Regions from separate parts of the Novosphingobium sp. BL-S-32 genome, predicted to be linked through region 1. Evidence: riboswitches for the same ligand, from Rfam matches in the RefSeq annotation. Region 1 holds a riboswitch; each other region holds the start of a gene.
The links. A riboswitch is a leader RNA that binds a small molecule or an ion and turns the genes downstream of it on or off. The one in region 1 is predicted to bind cobalamin.
Positions count from the first base shown of each region.

Region 2: another riboswitch for cobalamin. It lies ahead of AC1VVK_RS01675 (HoxN/HupN/NixA family nickel/cobalt transporter); the one in region 1 lies ahead of AC1VVK_RS23040 (TonB-dependent receptor).
Region 3: another riboswitch for cobalamin. It lies ahead of AC1VVK_RS12540 (TonB-dependent receptor plug domain-containing protein); the one in region 1 lies ahead of AC1VVK_RS23040 (TonB-dependent receptor).
Region 4: another riboswitch for cobalamin. It lies ahead of AC1VVK_RS23775 (cobalamin biosynthesis protein CobG); the one in region 1 lies ahead of AC1VVK_RS23040 (TonB-dependent receptor).

Region 1 is NZ_CM166477.1:1,469,204-1,474,101, forward strand. Features, by position in the region: gene AC1VVK_RS23035 (zinc-dependent alcohol dehydrogenase family protein) at 1-560, opposite strand, end outside; gene AC1VVK_RS23040 (TonB-dependent receptor) at 910-2,937, opposite strand; cobalamin riboswitch at 3,114-3,354, opposite strand; gene AC1VVK_RS23045 (isocitrate lyase/PEP mutase family protein) at 3,478-4,227, opposite strand; gene AC1VVK_RS23050 (Lrp/AsnC family transcriptional regulator) at 4,333-4,806, opposite strand.
Region 2 is NZ_CM166476.1:338,761-343,658, reverse strand. Features, by position in the region: gene AC1VVK_RS01695 (hypothetical protein) at 1-192, opposite strand, end outside; gene AC1VVK_RS01690 (SDR family NAD(P)-dependent oxidoreductase) at 236-1,012, opposite strand; gene AC1VVK_RS01685 (nuclear transport factor 2 family protein) at 1,009-1,503, opposite strand; gene AC1VVK_RS01680 (class I SAM-dependent methyltransferase) at 1,624-2,505, opposite strand; cobalamin riboswitch at 2,827-3,068, shown strand; gene AC1VVK_RS01675 (HoxN/HupN/NixA family nickel/cobalt transporter) at 3,243-4,322, shown strand; gene acs (acetate--CoA ligase) at 4,372-4,898, opposite strand, start outside.
Region 3 is NZ_CM166476.1:2,650,959-2,655,856, reverse strand. Features, by position in the region: gene cobT (nicotinate-nucleotide--dimethylbenzimidazole phosphoribosyltransferase) at 1-1,026, opposite strand, end outside; gene AC1VVK_RS12545 (DUF1636 domain-containing protein) at 1,023-1,430, opposite strand; gene AC1VVK_RS12540 (TonB-dependent receptor plug domain-containing protein) at 1,430-3,361, opposite strand; cobalamin riboswitch at 3,480-3,686, opposite strand; cobalamin riboswitch at 3,746-3,954, shown strand; gene AC1VVK_RS12535 (hypothetical protein) at 4,151-4,738, shown strand; gene AC1VVK_RS12530 (cobyrinic acid a,c-diamide synthase CobB) at 4,735-4,898, shown strand, end outside.
Region 4 is NZ_CM166477.1:1,671,827-1,676,724, reverse strand. Features, by position in the region: gene cobJ (precorrin-3B C(17)-methyltransferase) at 1-25, opposite strand, end outside; gene cobI (precorrin-2 C(20)-methyltransferase) at 22-750, opposite strand; gene AC1VVK_RS23780 (precorrin-8X methylmutase) at 747-1,376, opposite strand; gene AC1VVK_RS23775 (cobalamin biosynthesis protein CobG) at 1,376-2,527, opposite strand; cobalamin riboswitch at 2,706-2,927, opposite strand; gene AC1VVK_RS23770 (efflux transporter outer membrane subunit) at 3,020-4,417, opposite strand; gene AC1VVK_RS23765 (HlyD family secretion protein) at 4,417-4,898, opposite strand, start outside.

The DNA.
Region 1 (4,898 bases):
GTGGCGCCGGCAGCCTTGGCGAATTGCAACGCAAACAACGACACGCCGCCGGTGCCCAGCACCAGCACGGTCTCACCGGGGCGGACCTGCCCATCGGTCACCACCGCGCGCCAGGCGGTGACACCGGCGCAAGTGAGCGTCGCGCTTTCGGCATGCGTGTAACCGGCGGGGGCACGCGTGAAGTGAGACACTGACCGGGTCGCGAATTCACAGGCATAACCGTCTGCCGGACCGCCGGGAGAATTGTTCAGCTCCGCCCGCTCGACATGACCGTCGCGCCAGTTGGGATGAAAAGTGCTGACGACCGCGTCCCCCACGGCAAAGCCGGAGACCGCCGAGCCGACCTCGACCACCTCACCCGCGCCGTCGGACAAGGGGATCAGCCCGTCCTTCGCGGGGAACACGCCCCGCACGACAAGATCGTCCCGAAAATTCAGCGACGCCGCGCGAAGGCGTACGAGGATCTCGTCGGGACCGGGCGAAACGACATCGACTTCGCCCGGTTCCAGGTGATCCAGCCCCGCCGGTTGGCGGATGTGCATCGCTCTTGCGCGCTTCATTCGATGTCCCCTCGGTTCGTTCGGTCAGGGGGTAGTTTGCGTTCGGGACGGGGTCCAGACGCGAACCTGCCACAACCGTGATGACACCGCCCTGCCGATCAATCGCGGGCTCAAATCCGGCAATTCCGCATTCGACAGGAAGTACAACCTGTACTCCACACATCGTCACCCTGAACTTGTTTCAGGGTCCATCTCTCCGCCCGCACCGCCGTCGCCTTGGCAGGCCGGGATATCGGCTGGTTCCCGAAACACCCACGTTGGCGGCCAGATGGATCCCGAAACAAGTTCAGGATGACGGGCATGACGGGCGCGTCGTACCGCGGAGCAAACTCCGCGGTACGCCTTGCATTCAGAATGTGTAGCGCGCGCCAATCTTGAAGGTGCGCGGTTCGATCACACGGCTCAATCGGCCATCGGTCGGTCCGTCGGCGTCGAATGCGGGAATATAGGATTCGTAGTAATAGGCGATGTCCTTGTCCCGGCTGTCGAAGATGTTGAGCACTTCGCCATAGATCTCGATCTTCTTGCCCTTCCACGCGGCGCGGGCGTTGACGACGGTGCTGCCCTGGTCGCGCACCGAGTTGTCCTCGACCAGCGGATAGGGCCCGAGATGGCGGACGCGGATGCTGGCTTCCCACGGGTCGAGCACGATCGAGGCCCCCGCCGAGGCGGCGTTCTCGAAGGCATTGGGAATGCGATCGCCATTGTCATAACGCGAGTGGTTCTCGGTATAGTTGCCGTCGAGCGCCAGCCACGGCAGCGGACGCCAGAAGGCGACCACCTCGTAGCCATGGCGCTTGCTGGCGCCGGTGGGCTCCACCGCGTTGGAATCGCCTACGAAGCGCAATTCGCTGGCCACATCGAGCCACCAATACGTGCCCGTCAGCGAGAACTTGCCGATCTGGAGGCGGCCGCCCAGTTCCTTGCCGGTGCCGCGCACCAGCACGGGCACCGGCGTATCCACATTGACCGCGCCGCGCACGTCGTTCGAATGGAAGCCCCGGCCCCAGTTAGCATAGACTTCGAACTGCGGCGTCACTTCATACGCGGCCGAGAACTTGGGCGAAACGATGGAATCGTGCCCGTTGCCCTCGCCGAGCGCGGCGGCCGCCGCATCGCGTGCGCGCACCGAATAGTGATAGTAATCGCCGCGCAGCCCGCCGGTCAGGCGCAGGCCGGGCAGCGGCTTCCACATCGCTTCGCCGTAGAGCGCACCGGAAAGCTCTTCGACATGATAGCGGCCGAGCGAATAGAGCAGCTCTCGATCCGCCGTGCGATTCACGCCGACGCTGCCAATGTGGTCGTAGCGATTTTCGGTTCCGACAGTGAATTGCAGGCTATCTGCAAGCTCCCACTGCTTGCGCGCGGTGAGGCCGGTGACCCAGCGCTTGTCGTACTGCTCGATCTGCGCGCTGGTGCCGTCCGGGTCACTGTAGGTGGGGTTCGAGTACATGTTCCAGTCGTAGTACTGGGCGTAGAGGTTTGCGCTCCAACTGGCCTGCGTCACGCCGACATTGCCGACGAAACGCGTGGTCCGCCCGCGCGCGGAAGGATCGGGCGAGCAAAACACATCGGGGCAGATGTCCGAGCCGATGATGCGCTCGGGGATCTGTTCGGTCGGCCGCCAGGTGGCGTGATAGGCGTGGAGCGAGGCTTCCAGCTTTCCCTCGCCAAGCGGCACCGCGTACTTCGCGAAAACCGCGTAATGGCGCAGATGCTCGGCCTCTTCCCAGGGCCCGTCATAGCGCTTGGCCTGCCCAACAAGGGTGAGATCGCCGCCGCCAAGGTCCTTGATCGTGCCGCCCGCTGCGAGACGCCCCGCATTGTAAGAACCGCCTTCCACCGAGACCCAAGGCCGGTCGAACCCATCGATAGTGGTCATGTAGGCCGCGCCCGCCAGCGCAAAATCGCCGCCATCCGCGCGATAGGGCCCTTTACGGAAATCCTCCCGGGCGACGATCTCGGGGATCAGGCCGTTGAGGTCGAGATAGCCCTGCCCGTGGCCGTGCGTGCGCAAGTTCATCTGCACGCCGTCGATATAGGTCGTGAAATCGGTCCCGTGATCGAGGTTGAAGCCCCGCAAAAAGTACTGGTTTGCCTTGCCGCTGCCCGAATGCTGGGCGGCGACCATGCCCGGCACGGCTTCCAGCAATTCGGCGACGCGAAGCAGGGGGCGGACCAGCAAGTCCGAGCCTGCCACGCTGCCCTCACTGGCAGCATGGGCCTCACCGATCTTCGCCTCGCCGCGGCCGAAGACCACGATTTCTTCGGCGGTTCCAGCGTCCGACGCGGAAGGCGCGTCCTCCGCAAGGGCAGGAGTGGAAGCAATCGCGCACAGGGCCACGCATGCGCAAAATGCAGTTATACGGAAAGTCATCAATATTTCCCCGGCGTCTTGCGACTACCGGCAGAGACCTGCCGCCTGCGACGGTCGGCGCGCGTGGACGGCCGGACGCCCGAGGCGACCGTTACGCGAACCGATGCGGTCTCCACCGCTCGTTCGTCGCTCAGACGGAAAAATCACCGGGCCCCGGCCATCCCCTGGGCCAAAGCGAGAGCGACCAGACGCCGGCAGGTCTCCTGGCTCACGGGTCACGGCACGATGCACGGCCTTCCCAGGCCCCGCATGACTTAGCGTCCGGCCCAGTGGCTGCGGCAGGCGTCCTTGCCCTGCCGCGATGTGCATCGCGCTCGCCGCTTACAGTTGCAGGGACAGCCTCGGATTCAGGGGCGAGCCCCCTCACCGCGTTCCCTATTAAGCCTCTTTCAAGGCACCGGCGCGATCTTGCCCTTCCGGTCCACAGGACGCGGAAAGACGGCGCCTGCTAACTTGCCCCGCAGGCGGACGCAAGGGCAGGAAGCGCGTTTCGGATTGTTCCGGCGATGTTTTCGGGCTGAGGAGATGTGTTCGGGGCGCTTACGGCTCGCACCGTCTGAGCGCTGCGGCGGCTTCGTCGAATGCCGTCCAGGTGCGCTTGGCAAGGCTCCCCCCGACGCTGCACCGCCGCACGCCCAGATCCGCGAAAGCGCGAATACTCGCATCGTAGTCGTGGATGACGACATTGACCGGCTTGGGCGCAACGGCCGACACCAGTTCGGCAACGGCGCCCAGATCGAGGATGAACGGCACGAACAGGCAATCCGCGCCGGCTTCGGCATAGGCGACCGCTCGGGCGATACTCTCCTTCGCAGTCATGCCCGGCACCCGGAAATTCTCGTTGCGGCCGATCAACATGACAGCCGGATCGATCGCATCGATTGCCGCCCGCGCGGCGGCAATGCGCTCTACCGCAAGGCCAAGGTCGTACATGCTATGGCCCGACCAATCCTCAATGGATAGGCCCGCAACGCCGGTATCCACCGCCAGCGCGACGTTCGCGGCCACCTCGTCCGGATAGTCGGCAAAACCGTTCTCGAAGTCGGCATTGACCGGCAGGTCGGTCGCGGCGACCAGCATGCCGAGATGGTCCAGCACTTCGTCACGGCTGAGCTGGCCATCGTCCCTGCCGGCAGCCCACGCGGCGCCCGCGCTGGTGGAGGCAATCGCCTTGAAACCCAGCTTGGCGAGACGCACCGCGCTCCCCCCGTCCCAGGCGTTGGGGATGATGAAGAACCCGCTCTCATGCAGCTTGCGGAACGCGGCTCGCTTCTCGGAAGTGGTCGGCATCGTGGTTCTCCTTGGTGCGGAGAATATCCACGATTGGCCTGTGGGCCAGCGCAAAGACATTCCGTTCCTCGCGGAGGATGAACCGCTCGCCCCTGTCCGGCAGGCTCACGCCGTGGTCGGCAGCGCGGTCCGGTATACGACGGGACGCAGCGCGAAGCTGGTCGTCACTTGCGCCACGCCCTTGATCCGGGTGAGCCGCGCGCGCAGGAAATCCTCGAACGCGCTCAGCGTCGGCACCAGAACGCGAAGCTGATAGTCCGCTTCCCCGGTCATCAGATAACATTCCATGACTTCCGGAAAGCTTGTCACCGCGTCTTCGAACAATGCCAGATGGTGATCGTCCTGCTGATCGAGCCGCACGCGGACGAAGGCGGTTACCGACAAGCCGACAGCCTCCGGATCGACCAGCGCAACATAGCCGGTAATCACGTTGTCGCTTTCGAGCTGCTTCAGGCGCCGCAGGCACGGCGAAGGGGACAGCCCGATCCGATCCGACAGGTCCTGATTGGTCACGCGGCCATTGATCTGCACTTCGTCGAGAATACGCCTGTCGAAGTGATCGAGCGACGAATTTGGCATATAATTCTCTCCGGCTATCTAGATTTGGCACTATCTGCCACCCGTGCAGCGCATCGCGCATGGTTTTGCAAGGACCTGCCTCAGCGATCCGG
Region 2 (4,898 bases), on a different replicon from region 1:
CTGAGGGCCCAGAAACACGCCCATGCGTTCATAGGCGTCGACATTGACGAGCGCCTCGATCCCGGCCCAGTCCGAGGCTTCCAGCGGCCCGGACTTCGCTTTCTCGACGATGCCCGCGAAGGCTTCGCTATAGGCGATGACCTTTTGCGTGAGACCGGTGAAATCCGTCGATTTCGGCATCTCATTCGCCATATACCCTCTCCCGATTTTATGGATTTCCCAGAATAATTACGCGTCAGGACATCACCAGGCCGCCATCGACGTTGATCGACTGCCCGGTCACCGTGCGCGCCTCGTCAGAGGCGAGGAACAGCGCCATCCGCGCCACATCGTCAGGCGTGGAGAAGGTCTTCAACGGCACGCCCGCGACCAGACCGGCCTCGACGTCCTCGAAGCTTTTCCCCTGCTCATCGGCGATCCGCTTCATGTAGTTGATCATGAGGTCGGTGCCGATGGCACCCGGCACCACGCAATTGCAGCGGATGCCGAATTCACCCACCTCCCGCGCAATCGTCTTGGTGAGAATGCGCAGTGCGCCTTTGGCCGCGGAATAGTGGCTCTTGCGGGCCATGCCGTCCCACCCCGCGCTGGACGAGAAGTTGACGATGGAGCCCGTCCGCCGTTCCAGCATCGAACGGTTCAGCACCTCGCGCGTGCACAGCATCGCGGCCATGCAATCGACCCTGTATGTGTCGAGGAAGTTGTCGATGGTCTGCTCCCAGATCCACTTGTCGACGCCGGGGACGGCCGCATTGTTCATCATCACGTCGACCTGGCCCCAGCGGGCCATCGCCGCCTCGACCATGGCTGCGACGTCCTCCTCCACGGTAACATCGGCGCGCACCGCCACAGCGTCGGCGCCGATTGCGGCGGCAACCTCCTCCACCAGCTCGAGCCGCCGGGCCGCCAGAACCAGCCGGGCGCCCTCCTGCGCCATCATCTTCGCCATGACCGGGCCCAGCCCGGTGCTCGCGCCAGTAATGATCGCGACTTTCCCTTCGAAGCGGCTCATATCGTGGCCACCTTGCGCATGGTCTCGTGGCTCTCCGCCGAACCGTCGAGCGCGCGGTTGAAGCGCTCGATGATACGCCAGCCCTGCCCGCCGCGCTCCAGAGTCCAGTGATTGACCGCCGCGCGCCAAAGGAACCAGCGGTCCTCTTCGCGAAGGATCACGACCGAATAGCCAACCGCCTCGGCCTTATCGCCATGCACGCTGATCTTCGGCGTCGCCGTGAGGTGCGCGCAGCCGGTCTTGACCAGTTCGAGATGGCCTTCCCACGCATACATGTCGGCGATTTCGTCAGGCGCCGAAAGGCGCAGAGTACCGCCATCGGGCAAAGTGAAGTTGTAGCCGCCGCCCTCGACCCACAAATCGCCCGCAGGCCGTGCCGTGCCGCTATCCACCAAAGGACCGTAAGTGTTCAGCAGATTGAGGATCTCCAGATGATCCTCCGCCTTGCGGCAGCGCTCTTCCAGCGCCGCCAAGCGCGCTTCGACATCCATCCCTGACAGTCCTTATGGTTTGCGTCCGGTCTTTTGGTGCCCGGTTCGATGACAGCTTACGCAACAGGATGGATCTGAAAAGCCTTTACGCGCGATCGCCCATGGCCGGGTGTGGGAGGGTCACGCGGCCACCTGCTCTCCGCCGGAACCGCCCCGCGAAGATTCTTCGGCGGCATTCATTTCGGACGAGGCGGCGAGCCGGCGGTATTTGATGCGCCGGTAAAACCTTCGGCATTTCGCCACGAAATCGGGTGCGACCTCCTGCCCCTGCTCCAGGAGATAAGAACGAAGCCGTTGCAGGCGATTGGTCGAGGCGGTCTGAAAAACGAGCTGTCGATAGGCCTCAAGCGTATCGTCGCGGTCGATGATACTGTTCGCGTCGGCGATGACTTCACCGAAGTAGGTGTCCACCAGCTGTTGCCCGGCGCTGAGCTTTCCCGACTCGGTGAGCTTGTTGATCAGCAACCATGACAGACGCATCTTGCTGTCTATGCGGTAAGTCGCGCCCTGACGCTTCACCCGCACCTGATCGGCGATATCGTCGATTATCATGGAGCAACCGGGCGCAAGCCGCTGCTCAAGCGTTTCCAGATCGCGATCGATCCGCCCATCGGCGTCGAGCATCAGGACGGAAACGGTCTGGTCGTCCGGGAGAACCGAAAGCCCGCTTCGCAGATCGGATGGCGTAACCGTGACCAGATCCTGGACACCGTAGCGCGCCAGATTGGCCTCTATTCGCGCGATGCGTTTCCCTGGCGAGTTCAACGATCGCCTCGGGCCGCCTGTCATCGGATCGAACGTGAACACATGGCCAGATTTGCCCGAATTTCGCAAACCCAGCGCGAGTGCGACCGTGGCCGCCCCCATGGCCGTGCCGACTTCGACGATCTGACCGCCGCGTTGGGCGGTTTCGTAGATGCGCGCATAGACGGCCGGCGCCAGCATCCCGTCACAAGTTGCGATAAGTTCAGAAAAAAGCTCGTTTCTTGCACCCTCGAGCATCGGAAGCCTCCCGAAATGCCTCTCCTATTCAAGTGTCGCTACTGTGAGTCAGAAATATATGATCCACCATCTCGAGGAGAATATTATTTCACATGAAATTCAGCCGGATTCACCATCGACTCTTAATGATTTCACTCGCAGTAATTGCCTATTGTAGAGTGCGGATCATTTTTACGCTCATAAAATCACCTTCCGATCGGGAAAAATCGCGACCCATTTGGTCCGGGCGCCGAAATGCGAAGGCGGTTCCGGCTCGTGAAGCGCTCTTGCCCTGATGCACCGCCGAGACTACCAATGCGGCCGTCGAGACGCTTTCAGGGTCTCGGCACTGATCGCGCCGGTGTCCCGAAAGGGGCTTAAAAGGGAACGCGGTGAGGACCTTGCGTCTGAAACCGAGGCTGTCCCTGCAACTGTAAGCGGCGAGCGCGATGCACATCGCGGCAGGGCAAGGCGCCCTTGCCGCAGCCACTGGGCCGGACGCTAAGTCATGCGGGGCCTGGGAAGGCCGTGCATCGAGGCCTTGACCCGCAAGCCAGGAGACCTGCCGGCGTCTGGTCGCTCTTGCCCTGGCCCAGGGGATGGCCGTGGCACGGTAACTCCGTCTGAGCGACGCACGTGCGGCGAGGGCCGCACCGGCATGCGTGCCGGGCGCTGGACGGCGTCCGTCCGGCGCACAGGCCGGCCGTTCGCGCGGAGGCCCTCCCCGAAAGTCGCTGACGCCGACGGGGTATTCACGAATGCAAGTCAGTTCTGTTTCGCATCGAACAACGGCGGCCGAGGGGCCTTCCGGCAAACCGCGCCTGCGCCGTCGGGTCGCGGTGCTTTTTGCCGCGCTCGTGGGCGCGAACGTCGCCACCTGGCTCTGGGCGTTCGGCGCGTTCCACGGCAATCCCGTGATGCTCGGCACCGCCGTGCTCGCCTGGAGCCTTGGCATGCGCCACGCCGTGGACGCCGACCACATCGCCGCGATCGATAATGTTACCCGCAAGCTGATGCAGGACGGGCAGCGCCCGCTCACGGTCGGGCTGTGGTTCGCGATCGGGCACTCGGCCATCGTGCTGATCGCGGCGACCACGATCGCGGCGGCGGCCAGCACGCTGGACGATTTCGAGGCATTCGGTCAGTCCGGCGGGGTTATCGCCACGGTCGTTTCGGCCAGCTTCCTTTTCGCCATCGCCATCATGAATCTCGCGATCCTACGCGGCGTGTGGTCTCGCTTCCAGCAGGTTCGTGGCGGCGGCACTTATGCGGAGGAGGATCTGGACATCCTGCTCGCCGGGCGCGGCCTGATGGCGCGCATCCTGCGCCCGCTGTTCCGTCTGGTACGCAAGAGCTGGCACATGGCCCCGCTCGGCTTCCTGTTCGGCCTGGGCTTCGATACCGCGACCGAAGTGGCGATCCTCGGCCTTTCGGGCGCTCACGCGGCGGACGGCATTTCGCTCGGAACGGTGCTGGTGTTCCCGGTGCTCTTCGCCGTGGGCATGGCGCTGATCGACACTGCCGACGGGGTCATCATGCTCGGCGCCTACGAATGGGCTTTCGTGAAGCCGATCCGCAAGCTCTACTACAACATCACGATCACCTCGATCTCAGCCCTTGTGGCGCTGGTGATCGGGTCGATCCAGACGGCGGCGCTGCTGGTCGACAAGTTCGGGCTGAAAGGCGGCTTCTGGTCCGGCGTCAGCGCACTGTCCGAGCATTTCAACACGCTCGGCTTCCTTATTATCGGCCTGTTCGTGCTGTGCTGGGTGCTGAGCTACGCCGTTTACCGCTGGCGTGACTTCGACGCCATCGAGGTGGCCACCGACGCAGGCTGAACCCACGCGGAGGATGCACCGGGCTTTCCCGGGCATCCTCCGCGTCCGGTCATGCAGTTGCCGGCTGCGGCCGGTTGGCGATCAGGTTCTCGACCACCGAGGGATCGGCAAGCGTCGAGATATCGCCGAGGTTCGAGAAGTCGTTCTCGCCGATCTTGCGCAGGATGCGGCGCATGATCTTGCCCGAGCGGGTCTTGGGCAGGCCCGGCGCGAACTGGATGACGTCCGGCGTAGCGATCGGGCCGATCTCATGGCGAACCCACTTGATCAGTTCCTTGCGCAGCGCCTCGTCCGGCTCGACTTCGGCATTGCAGGTGACGAAGGCATAGATGCCCTGCCCCTTGATCTCGTGCGGCATGCCGACGACTGCCGCCTCGGCAACCGCCGGATGGGCCACCAGCGCCGATTCGATCTCGGCCGTGCCCATGCGGTGGCCGGAGACGTTGATCACGTCGTCGATGCGGCCGGTGATCCAGTAATAGCCATCCTCGTCGCGGCGGCAGCCGTCGCCGGTGAAGTAGCATCCCGCGAATGTCGAGAAGTAGGTCATGAAGAAGCGCGCGTGATCGCCCCAGA
Region 3 (4,898 bases), on a different replicon from region 1:
GCCAACTCCGGCCTGCGCCCCGGCAACGGCGGCTTCGGCAAACGTCGCCATGCCTTCATGGGCCGCCAGGGCCGAGAGCACCACTTGCGCCGCCACCGCCGCGCCGGAGCCTTCGCCAAGGCGCATGCCAAGGTGGAGCAGCGGATCGAGGCCCAGCTTCTCCAGCAGCCGCACGTGCCCCGCCTCGGCCGAGCAATGCGCGGCCAGACAGTGGTCCAGCACGCCGCCATTGTCCGCGAAGAGCGGCGCCAGCGAGGCGCAGCAGATGAACCCGTCGAGCAGGACCGGAACGCGGTGATGCCGTGCGGCCAGCACGGCGCCCGCCATCGCGGCGATCTCGCGACCGCCAAGGCGGCGCAGCGTCTCGAAAGCGTCGGTGCAATCGGCGCCGTGGAGCGCCAGTGCTGCCGCGACCGCCTCGGCCTTGCGCGCCACGCCCGCATCGTCGAGCCCGGTGCCACGGCCGGTCCAGTCGCGCGCCTCGCCGCCGAAGACTTGTGCCGAAAGCGCGGCGGCGGGGGTGGTGTTGCCGATGCCCATCTCGCCCACGAACAGCAGGTCGGTTTCGGGACGGACCACGGCGGCGCCAATGTTGATCGCCTGAAGGCATTCGGCCGCGCTCATGGCCGGCTCACGCGTGATGTCGCCGGTCGGCCGGTCGAGATCGAGCGGCACCACGCCCAGTTCCGCCCCACAGGCGCGCGTCAGCGCATTGATCGCTGCCCCGCCCGCACGGAAATTGGCGACCATCTGGTGAGTGACTTCGGGCGGATAGGCGCTCACCCCGCGCGCGGCGACGCCGTGGTTGCCCGCGAAGATCACGGCGTGGATCCGCTCGGCGCGGGGGATTTCCTGGCCCTGCCAGCCGGCCATGAAGACCGCGATCTCCTCCAGCCGGCCCAGCGAACCGGCGGGCTTGGTCAGCTCCGCCTGCCGCCGCGCCGCCGCATCGGCGGCCCCGGCATCGGGCGCGGGAAGATCGGCAAGCGCGGCGGCGAAAGCCGCGCTGTCGGCGAACATGGTCATGTGCAGATATACCCTTCGGGGGGAGTGCGGGTGATGAAGTGGCCTTTCACGCCCTGCGGCCATTCGCGATAAGGGACCTGCCCTTCCTCACTGGCCGCGTGGCGCACGGCATATTCGAGGATCGCACGCGCGGCCTCTTCGTCGGGCGTGAAGTCGCCCAGCACATAGCCCACCTTGCCCGGCGCGCGCAGATGGACGGCGCAGTGGCGCTGGCAGGCGAACAGGCAGGGCATCTCCTGGACCGCCACGCCTTGCAGGCCCGGTTCGGCGGCCTGCACCGTGCGCATGGCCTCGGCCAGCAGCGCGCCGCCGCGCTGCCCGCCTTCGTCCTCGCGTGCAGCGGCCGAGAACCGGCAGGTGCTGCAAACCACCACCGACGGTCCCGGCTCGACTGCGTTCAACATCAGAACTGGCTCCTCAGGCCCAGGTAAACCGTACGGCCGAGCGAATTGTAGCCGGCCGCCGTCTCGTAGTCCTTGTCGGTCAGGTTTTCGATGCGGCCCTGAAGCATGAGCCCGGGCGCGACTGTCCACTGGGCGCGCAAGTCGAGCAACCAGTAATCGTCAAGCTTCGCCGTGCCGGTGGCGGCGTTGTAGCTCCCGCCCGAATAACGCGCGGCGATGCTGGCGCGGATGCCCTGCGGCAGGTCCACGCCGCCCTCGATATTGGCGAGATGGCGCGGCACGCGCTGAAGTTGGCGGCCATAGGTGCTGCTGTCCGGCGTGCGGTCCTCCGCCTCGATCAGGCTGTAATTGCCTTCGGCGAAGAGCACCTTCCACTTGGCGGACGCCGCCAGTTCGAGGCCCTGCGCATGGGCCTTGCGAACATTGGCGTAGTAGCCGAAGCGCTCGGTGGTGGTGCCCGGGATGTAGCAGATGTCCGGCAGGGTGCCGCTGGTCGGGCAATAGGCGAAGTCGATCAGGTTGTCGGTATCGCGCTGGAACCAGGTGGCCGAGACGTGGAACAGGTCGCCAAGCCCCTGCTCGGCGCCCACCTGCCAGCCCTTGGCCTTTTCAGGCTGGAGGTTGGCCGCGCCGTAGTCGCTGAACAGCTGGTAGAGCGACGGAGCCTTGTAGCCCTGATCGTAGCTGGCGCGGATCACGGTCTTGCCCGCGTTCGGCGTATAGGCCGCACCGGCGCTGAACACCGTGTTGCCACCGAAGCGCGACTGATGGTCGTAACGCGCGCCGCCGCTCACGGTGAGCCCGGTCACAGGGCTGACGCGCAGTTCGCCGTAGACGCTGTTGGTATCCGCCTTGCTGGGCGTCAACACGTAAGGATCCGTGCTGTCCGTGGGCGAGGCGGTGGTCATCCGCTGCTCCTCGCGCTCGGCGCCGAAGACGGCCTGCACCGCGTCCGAGAAGCTGTAGGTGCCCTGATACTCGTAGCGACGCACGCGGCCATGCGCATCGAACGTGAGCTGCCGAATGGTCTGCGCGGGATCGAAGTTCTGGCGGTCGGTCTCGGTCTGGGTCACGGCCACGCGGTTGACCAGCTTGCCATCGAACAGCGCGAAGTTGAGCCCGGCGTAGCCCGCCCACTCCTTGTTCACGCCATAGGCGAGCGAGTCCCCTCCAAAGCCGTCGAAGTCGTTATGCGAATCCGACCAATAGCCCTTGAGATCGATCGAAACGCCCGGCGCGACGCGATATGTGAACGACCCGTTGGCCGCAGACCGGCGATAGCCATCGGGCTCGGTGCCCTGATCGCTGGCCGAGATGCCGTCGGTGGTGAAGCGCGAGGCGGAGACGCGCCAATCGATCGAATCCGACGTGCCGCCCACGCCGGCACGCGCCGAGACGGTATCGTGCGTGCCCGCTTCCACCGCGAAGCTGCCTTCCAGCGGCTTGGTCGGGGCACGGGTGGTGACATTGATGACGCCGCCGATGGCATCGCTACCCCAGAGGATCGACTGCGGACCGCGCAGGATCTCGATGTGATCGATATCGTCGGTGAAGAGGTTGGAGAAGGCATAGCCGCCCGCCGTCGAAGACGGATCGGCGAGGCGCATGCCGTCGATCACCATCACGCTCTGACCGGCATCGGCGCCGCGAATGCGTAGGCTGGTGGTCGTGCCGTAGCCGCCGTTGCGCGAAAGGCTGATGCCCGGCGTGCGCAGCAGCATGTCGGTGAGGGCGATCGGCTGCGCGGAAACGATGTGCGCGTCGTCGAGGACGGTCACCGTCTGGGCGACGCGATCGGCCGCCAGCGGGGTGCGCAGCGCGGTAACGACGATGCTGTCGCCACTATCTGCTTCGTCGGCGAAAGCCATCGTCGGGCAGGCCGCCGCGAGGGCCGCGAGCGAAACCGTGGTGGCGAAAATCCGGAACGTCATGGGTTTTCCTTCAAACAAGCATCGAAGACCCCCGCCGAAGCGCGAGCACCGGCAAGGCAATGGCTGTCGTTGCGCGAGGAAAAAGCCCCCTCGTTCACCCGGCACACCCTGTCCGGACGAAGAACGACTGCGTCAGGCAGGTCTCCTGGCTTGCGGGTCAATGCCGTCTCGGCCGCCTTCTCAGAATCCTGCCAAGTCAATGGCTTCGGCTCCAATGGCGAAATGGCCGCACGGCTCGCCGCTCACAGTTGCAGGGGCAGCCCGGGTCTTGAACCCGTGTTCCCTTTTGATCCTCTTACGAGGAACCTGTCGCGGCGCGGCAACTATCGTGCGGGCGCCCCGCTGGCAAGTGCCCGAAGCTTGCGCGCGCCCGCGAAGTGCCATAGGTCCGCCCCTGCAAAGGGTGCCCGAGAGGGCTTAATCGGGAAGTCCGGACCTGCGGGGAAACTCGCGGGACATGCCGGCACTGCTCCCGCAACTGTAACCGGGGATGCGCCCCGCCATGCGCCATTGGGACCGGACGGTTCCGAGAAGGCGGCGGAAGGCGCGACGATCCGGGAAGTCAGGAAACCGGCCCCTTGCCGTCGTTCCTCTGCGCGGGCGGGATGCACCGGGCGGACGAGGGCATGGTTCCCGTAGCGGGAAGCAGCCCTGGCGAGACGACAGTCGAAGTCGTGTCGAAAGGAGCCTGCCAGAGTGACACCGATCCGCTGATCCTCTCGCCGGGGCGATATCGCCCGGGGCCTTTCCTGCACGCCTTTCCCCAACCGCCTTGGGAGATCCCAGAACATGAACCGTTCCGCCAATCCGCCATCCGCCCGCGTCAGCCTCTTCGTGTTTGCCGCGCTCGCCGCCGTCATGCTGGTGACGCGCACCCATTCGCTGAGTCAGGTCGTCCACTTGCCAGACACCGACCTTGCGAGCTTCTTCGTGCTCGGCTTCTTCGTCCGCCGTGTCATCGGTTTCGCCGCGCTGTTCGCGCTCGGCTATGCGATCGATGTCGTGGTGATCTCGGTGCTGGGCGGTTCCGGATTCTGCTTTACCCCGGCCTACGCGATGCTGGTCCCGGCCTATGGCGTGATGTGGCTTGCCGGGCGCGTGGCGGCGGCGAAGCTCGGTGACCGCCTTGCCGCCCTGCCTGCCATGGCCGTGCTGCTGATCGCCGCCACTTTCGTCTCGCACTTGCTGTCGAGCGGCGGGTTCTACTTCCTTGGCGGCCGCTTCCCCGATCCGACGCTTGCCGGATTCCTGCCGCGCATCGGGCGCTATTTCCCGACCACCCTGCTCTCCACGGTGCTGTGGTCCGGCATTGCCGCCACGCTCTGGGCGCTGACCGTGACCCTGCGCCCGGCGCTGCACGCGGAACGCCGCAAGTGACCGCCTGCCCTGCCCTGCTGGTCGCCGCGCCCGCCTCGGGGCAGGGCAAGACGCTCGTCACCGCCGCGCTCGCCCGCCGCCATGCCCGCGAAGGACGGCGCGTGCGCGTGTTCAAGTGCGGGCCCGACTTCCTCGATCCCATGATCCTCGAAGCGGCGAG
Region 4 (4,898 bases), 200 kb from region 1:
CCGCGACCGCGATCCATCCGCTCACGGTCTGCGTCCCTGACCGTGGATGAGCAGGATCGAGAAATAGGGCGCGACGTTCTCGGCATCGACAAGCCGGGTCACCCGCTGCTCGGGCATGGCCGCATATTCTACCAGCCACGCCGCATCCTCGCGTCCGGCGGCAGCCACCGCGCGGCGCAGCTTCGGCAGATTGCGGCCGATCTTCATCACCACTAGCGCATCGGTATCGTGGATACGGCGCGCCAATTCCGTTTCGGGCAGCGTCGCCATCGCGACGGTCAGCACATCGTCTCCCCAGGTGATCGGCAGCCCGGTCGCGTTCCAGGCGCCAGCCATGCCGGTGATGCCAGGCACGACTTCCACCGGCACCCGCCCGGAGAGCCGGCTGTGCAGGTGCATGAACGAGCCGTAGAAAAACGGATCCCCCTCGCAAAGCACGACGACGTCCTCGCCGCCGCGCGCAGCCTCCGCCAGCCGTTCCGTGCAATCCGCATAGAAAGCCTGAAGGCAGGCATTGTAAGCGGGATCGTCGAGCGGAATTTCTGTCGTGACCGGGTATTCCATCGCGATTTCGACCGCATCGGTCCGCAGCAGGCTGTCGACGGTACTCCGCGCCCGACCCGCGCGTCCCTTTTTGCGGAAATAGGCGATTTGCCGCGTGCCGCGCACGAGCCGGTCGGCGCGCACGCTCAGCAGGTCCGCCGCACCGGGGCCGAGGCCGACGCCGTGGATGGTTCCTGACGCGCTCATTCCGCGCGGCTCGCCAGTGCGTTGACGGCCGCCACGGTAATGGCGCTCCCACCAAGCCGTCCCTCGACGATGCAGCAGGGAACCGGTGCGGTCAGCCACAAGGCATGCTTGGACTCGGCCGCGCCGACGAAGCCCACCGGGCAACCGATGATGGCCGCCGGGCGGGGGCAGTCGGGGTCCTCAAGCATGTTGAGCAAGTGAAACAGCGCGGTCGGCGCGTTGCCGATGGCGACGATCGCGCCGCCGAGATGTGGCCGCCACAGTTCCAGCGCCGCCGCCGAGCGGGTGTTGCCGATCCGGTGCGCAAGGTCCGGCACTTCGGCATCGCCGAGGGTGCAGATGACCCCGTTGTAAGCTGGCAGGCGGGCGCGGGTAATGCCTTCGGACACCATCCGTGCATCGCAGAGCACGGGCGCTCCCGCAGCCAGCGCGGCGCGCGCGGCGACTGCAAAGCCGGCGGAAAAGCGGATGTGCGCGGCCAGTTCGACCATGCCTGCCGCGTGTATCATGCGGACGGCAACGGGCTCCTCCTCGGCGGAGAAGCGGGCAAGGTCGGCTTCCGCGCGTATGGTGGCAAAGGACTGGCGGTAGATCGCCGCGCCGTCCTTTTCATAATCGTAAGGCATCAAGCGACTCCAAAATGGGCGAGGAGGTCTGCGGCATTCAGACCCGAGCGAAGGGGCGGAGAACCGGCGCACGCGCTGAAGGAAAGGTCGTAGGCACCCTCGCGCCCGGTCACGACCACATCGGCGGCACCGGGATGGGCGCAGCCCTTGGCACAACCCGAAACGTGCAGGTGCCCGGCGACATGCGGCGCAAGGCGGGCGGCGAGCGTCCGGGTCTCGACACTGGCTTGCGGGCAGTCGGGCGCGCCGGGGCAGGCATCGGCGCGCAGCAGCGAATGGTGGGGATCGATCGACAGGCCTTCGTGCTCGATCGGCCCGCCCCCCTCAGTCAGAAGGATGCGCCAGGGCGACGTACGAATGCCCGCCACGCCGGAGTCTTGCGCCAATCGCAGGAAGGCTTGCGCGCTCACGCGCCCGAACGGCAGGCCATAGGCGGTGCCCATCGCGTGACGGCCGGGGACGGGCAGGGGCGCGGCGAGCCCGGGGGCGGCGGTTCCTGTCGCCCAGTCCGGCAAGGGCGCGGAATGGCGTGCCATGCGGCCCGCACTTGCTCCGCCGCTTGCCATGAACCAGCGCGTCAGATCGATCAGCGCGGTGACTTCCCGGCCCGGCGCCAGTCCTATGCCGGTAGAGCGTCCATCGGCGCGCAGCAGGAGCATGCCGTCGCGCCCGCGCTCGATCCGGAAATCGCCGGGTTCGGCGGACAGCATCGGCACAGGTCCGGCGTCGATGACGAAACCGGCCTTGCCCGGTAGTACGGGCAATTCGTCGAGGCGCTCGTCCAGTTCGCGAGCGATGCGATGGGTATCCTCGCCGGGGCGCCCTGCGGGCGAGACGAGGATATTGCGCCGGGCTTCGCGTGTTGCGTCCGCATCCACGAGGCCGGTCTCCAGCAACCGGTCGAGCAGGCGCGGCCATTCGGCCTCGCTCACACCGCGAATTTGCAGGTTCGCGCGGCGTGTAAGGTCAAGCGCACCCGACCCATGCGCGAGCGCCGCTTCGCCCAGAGCCACGGCCTGAGCGGGCATCAGGCGGCCGAGACGCGGCTTTACGCGGACCAGCAGCCCGTCTCCCGCCATCATCGGGCGCCAGGCATCGGGGCACCATCCCCTTACCGTGCCGCCGCTTCGATCCCCTTCCAGCGGACCCAAAATCGCTCTCCGCGCGCCGGGCGAACGAAGGCGGGGCATACCGACATGGCCGGCCGACGCGCGGCGATGGGCAGGCGCGAACTACGCCCACCACCACGCGACCGTGCAGCCCCAGCCACACAGCTTCGTCGCCCAGACGGAGAAGAACCGTGCCATGACCATCCCCTGGGTCAGGGCAAGAGCGACCAGTGCGCCGGCAGGTCTCCTGGCTCGCGGGTCACAGCTTGATACACGCCTTCCCAGACCGGCAACGCGCCGGTCCAGTGGCTGCCCTTAAAAGGGCGTGTGCATCGCGCTATCCGCTTACAGTTGCAGGGACAGCCGCGGATTTGGGGGCTACACCCCCGCACCGCATTCCCGATTAAGCCCCTTCGGGGGCACCGGCACGATCATGTCCGGCAACAGGCACGCCTGTCACCTTGCCGCCGCTCTATCGAATTGGCTCTGCCAAGCCAATAGCCGATCCATAGTCGTCGCGAGCGCGATCACGCGCTACGGCGAGGCTTCCAGCCCTGCGACCGCATCGCGGCTCCAGCCGCCGCCCATCGCCAGATAGAGCGATACCCGTGCCTGCAACGCCGCCGTCCGCGCCTGCACGAGGTTGAGTTCCACGTTGAGCAGGCCGCGCTGGGCAACCAGCTGTTCAAGATAGGGCGAATAGCCCTCGCGGCGGCGGTTGGTGGCAAGGCGCAGGCCTTCGGCGTCTGCCGTGCGCTGGGCGGCCAGGATGGTCATGAGTTCGTCCGCTTCCCGGGCCGAGCCAAGCGCGTCCTCCACCTCGCGAAAGGCGGTGAGCGCGGCCTTGCGGTAGGCCAGCGCGGCATTGTCCCGCTGGGCGGCGGCGCTTTCGGCCCCGGCGCGCAGCCGTCCGCCTTCGAAGATCGGCGCAAGGATGCTGCCACCCAGAGACCACACTCCGATCGGATCACCCACCAGCAGCGAGGACCATACCAAGGCGCCGGAGCCGGTGAGTTGAAGCTGCGGCAGGAAACGCTTGCGGGCAGCGGCGAGCGACTTGTCGGCGGCAGCCAGTTGCAGCTCGGCCTGCGCCACGTCCGGTCGGCGCGCCAAGAGCTGGGACGGCAGGCCTTCCGGGATCACCGGCTCTGTCAGCAGGGCGAGCGAAGTGGCGCGCGCGACGCCGCCGGGCACGTTCCCTGCGAGCAGGCGCAAGGCATTTTCCTGCCGCGCCGTGGCTTCGCGCAAGGAGGGGATCAGTTGGGCGGTGGCCTGATACTCGGCCTGTGCCTGCGCAAGGTCCAGACGCGGCGAATAGCCCGCGCCGACCCGGCGCTCTGCCAGTTGCAGTTCCCGGCGCCGCGCGTCCAGCGTCTGTTGGGCAATGGCAAGCTGCGCGTCGAGGCCGAGCAAGGCGATATAGCCGTTTGCCGCCGTCGCCGCGACCGAGAGGCGGATTGAATCCCGCGCTGCCTGGCTGGCCAGCCACCCCGCGCGCGCCGCTGCCTGCTGGTCTGCCAGACGCCCGAAAATGTCTGCTTCCCACGCCGCCTGCACGCCCGGCTGCGCGATCTGCTGCACCTCTGCAACCCCGAAGGCATCGATGCTGCGCGAATCCGATGCCGAGGCTGCCGCGTCGACCGTGGGCAGCAACTGCGCATGGGCCAGCCGTTCCTGCGCGCGCGCGTCGCGGATGCGGGCGGCGGCCTGCGCGATGTCGATGTTGCGCGCCAGAGCCGCTTCGACGAGTGCGGTAAGCTGCGGGTCGCCGAAGGCCTGCCACCATGCGCGGTCGAGCGGCGCAGTCGGCCCTGCGTCGGTTCGCCACTCTGCGGGCGGGACCACGGGCTCCACGGGCGCGAGGGCTACAGGCGGTCCCGCGCAACCGGCAGTCAGCGCCAGCAGGCTTGCGACGATGGCAAGGCGCCGCATCAATCCCTCGTCGACACGGTGATCTCCACCGACATGCCCGGCCGCAGCCGCTGCGTGAGGGCCTGCCCGGGATCGATCTTGATCCGCACCGGAATGCGCTGCGCCACTTTCACGAAGTTGCCGGTGGCGTTGTCCGCCCGGAGCACCGCGAATTCGGAGCCGGTGGCGGGCGCGATATCCTGCACATGGCCCGTCAGCCGCGCGCCGCCCAGCGCGTCCACGCGAAAATGGGCCCGCTGGCCCACGCGCATGTCCCGCGTCTGCGCCTCCTTGAAGTTGGCGATGATCCACATGTCGTCCGGCACCAGGAACATGAGCTGCGTGGCCGCCGAGACATAGGCGCCGTTACGCACGCCGATTTCCGAAAGGCGCCCGTCCACCGGCGCGCGGATCACCGAATTGTCGAGGTCTATCTGTGCCAGATGGAGCTGCGCCTGCGCCGCTTCCACCGCCGCCTGAAGACCGCCCCGGCCGACGATCA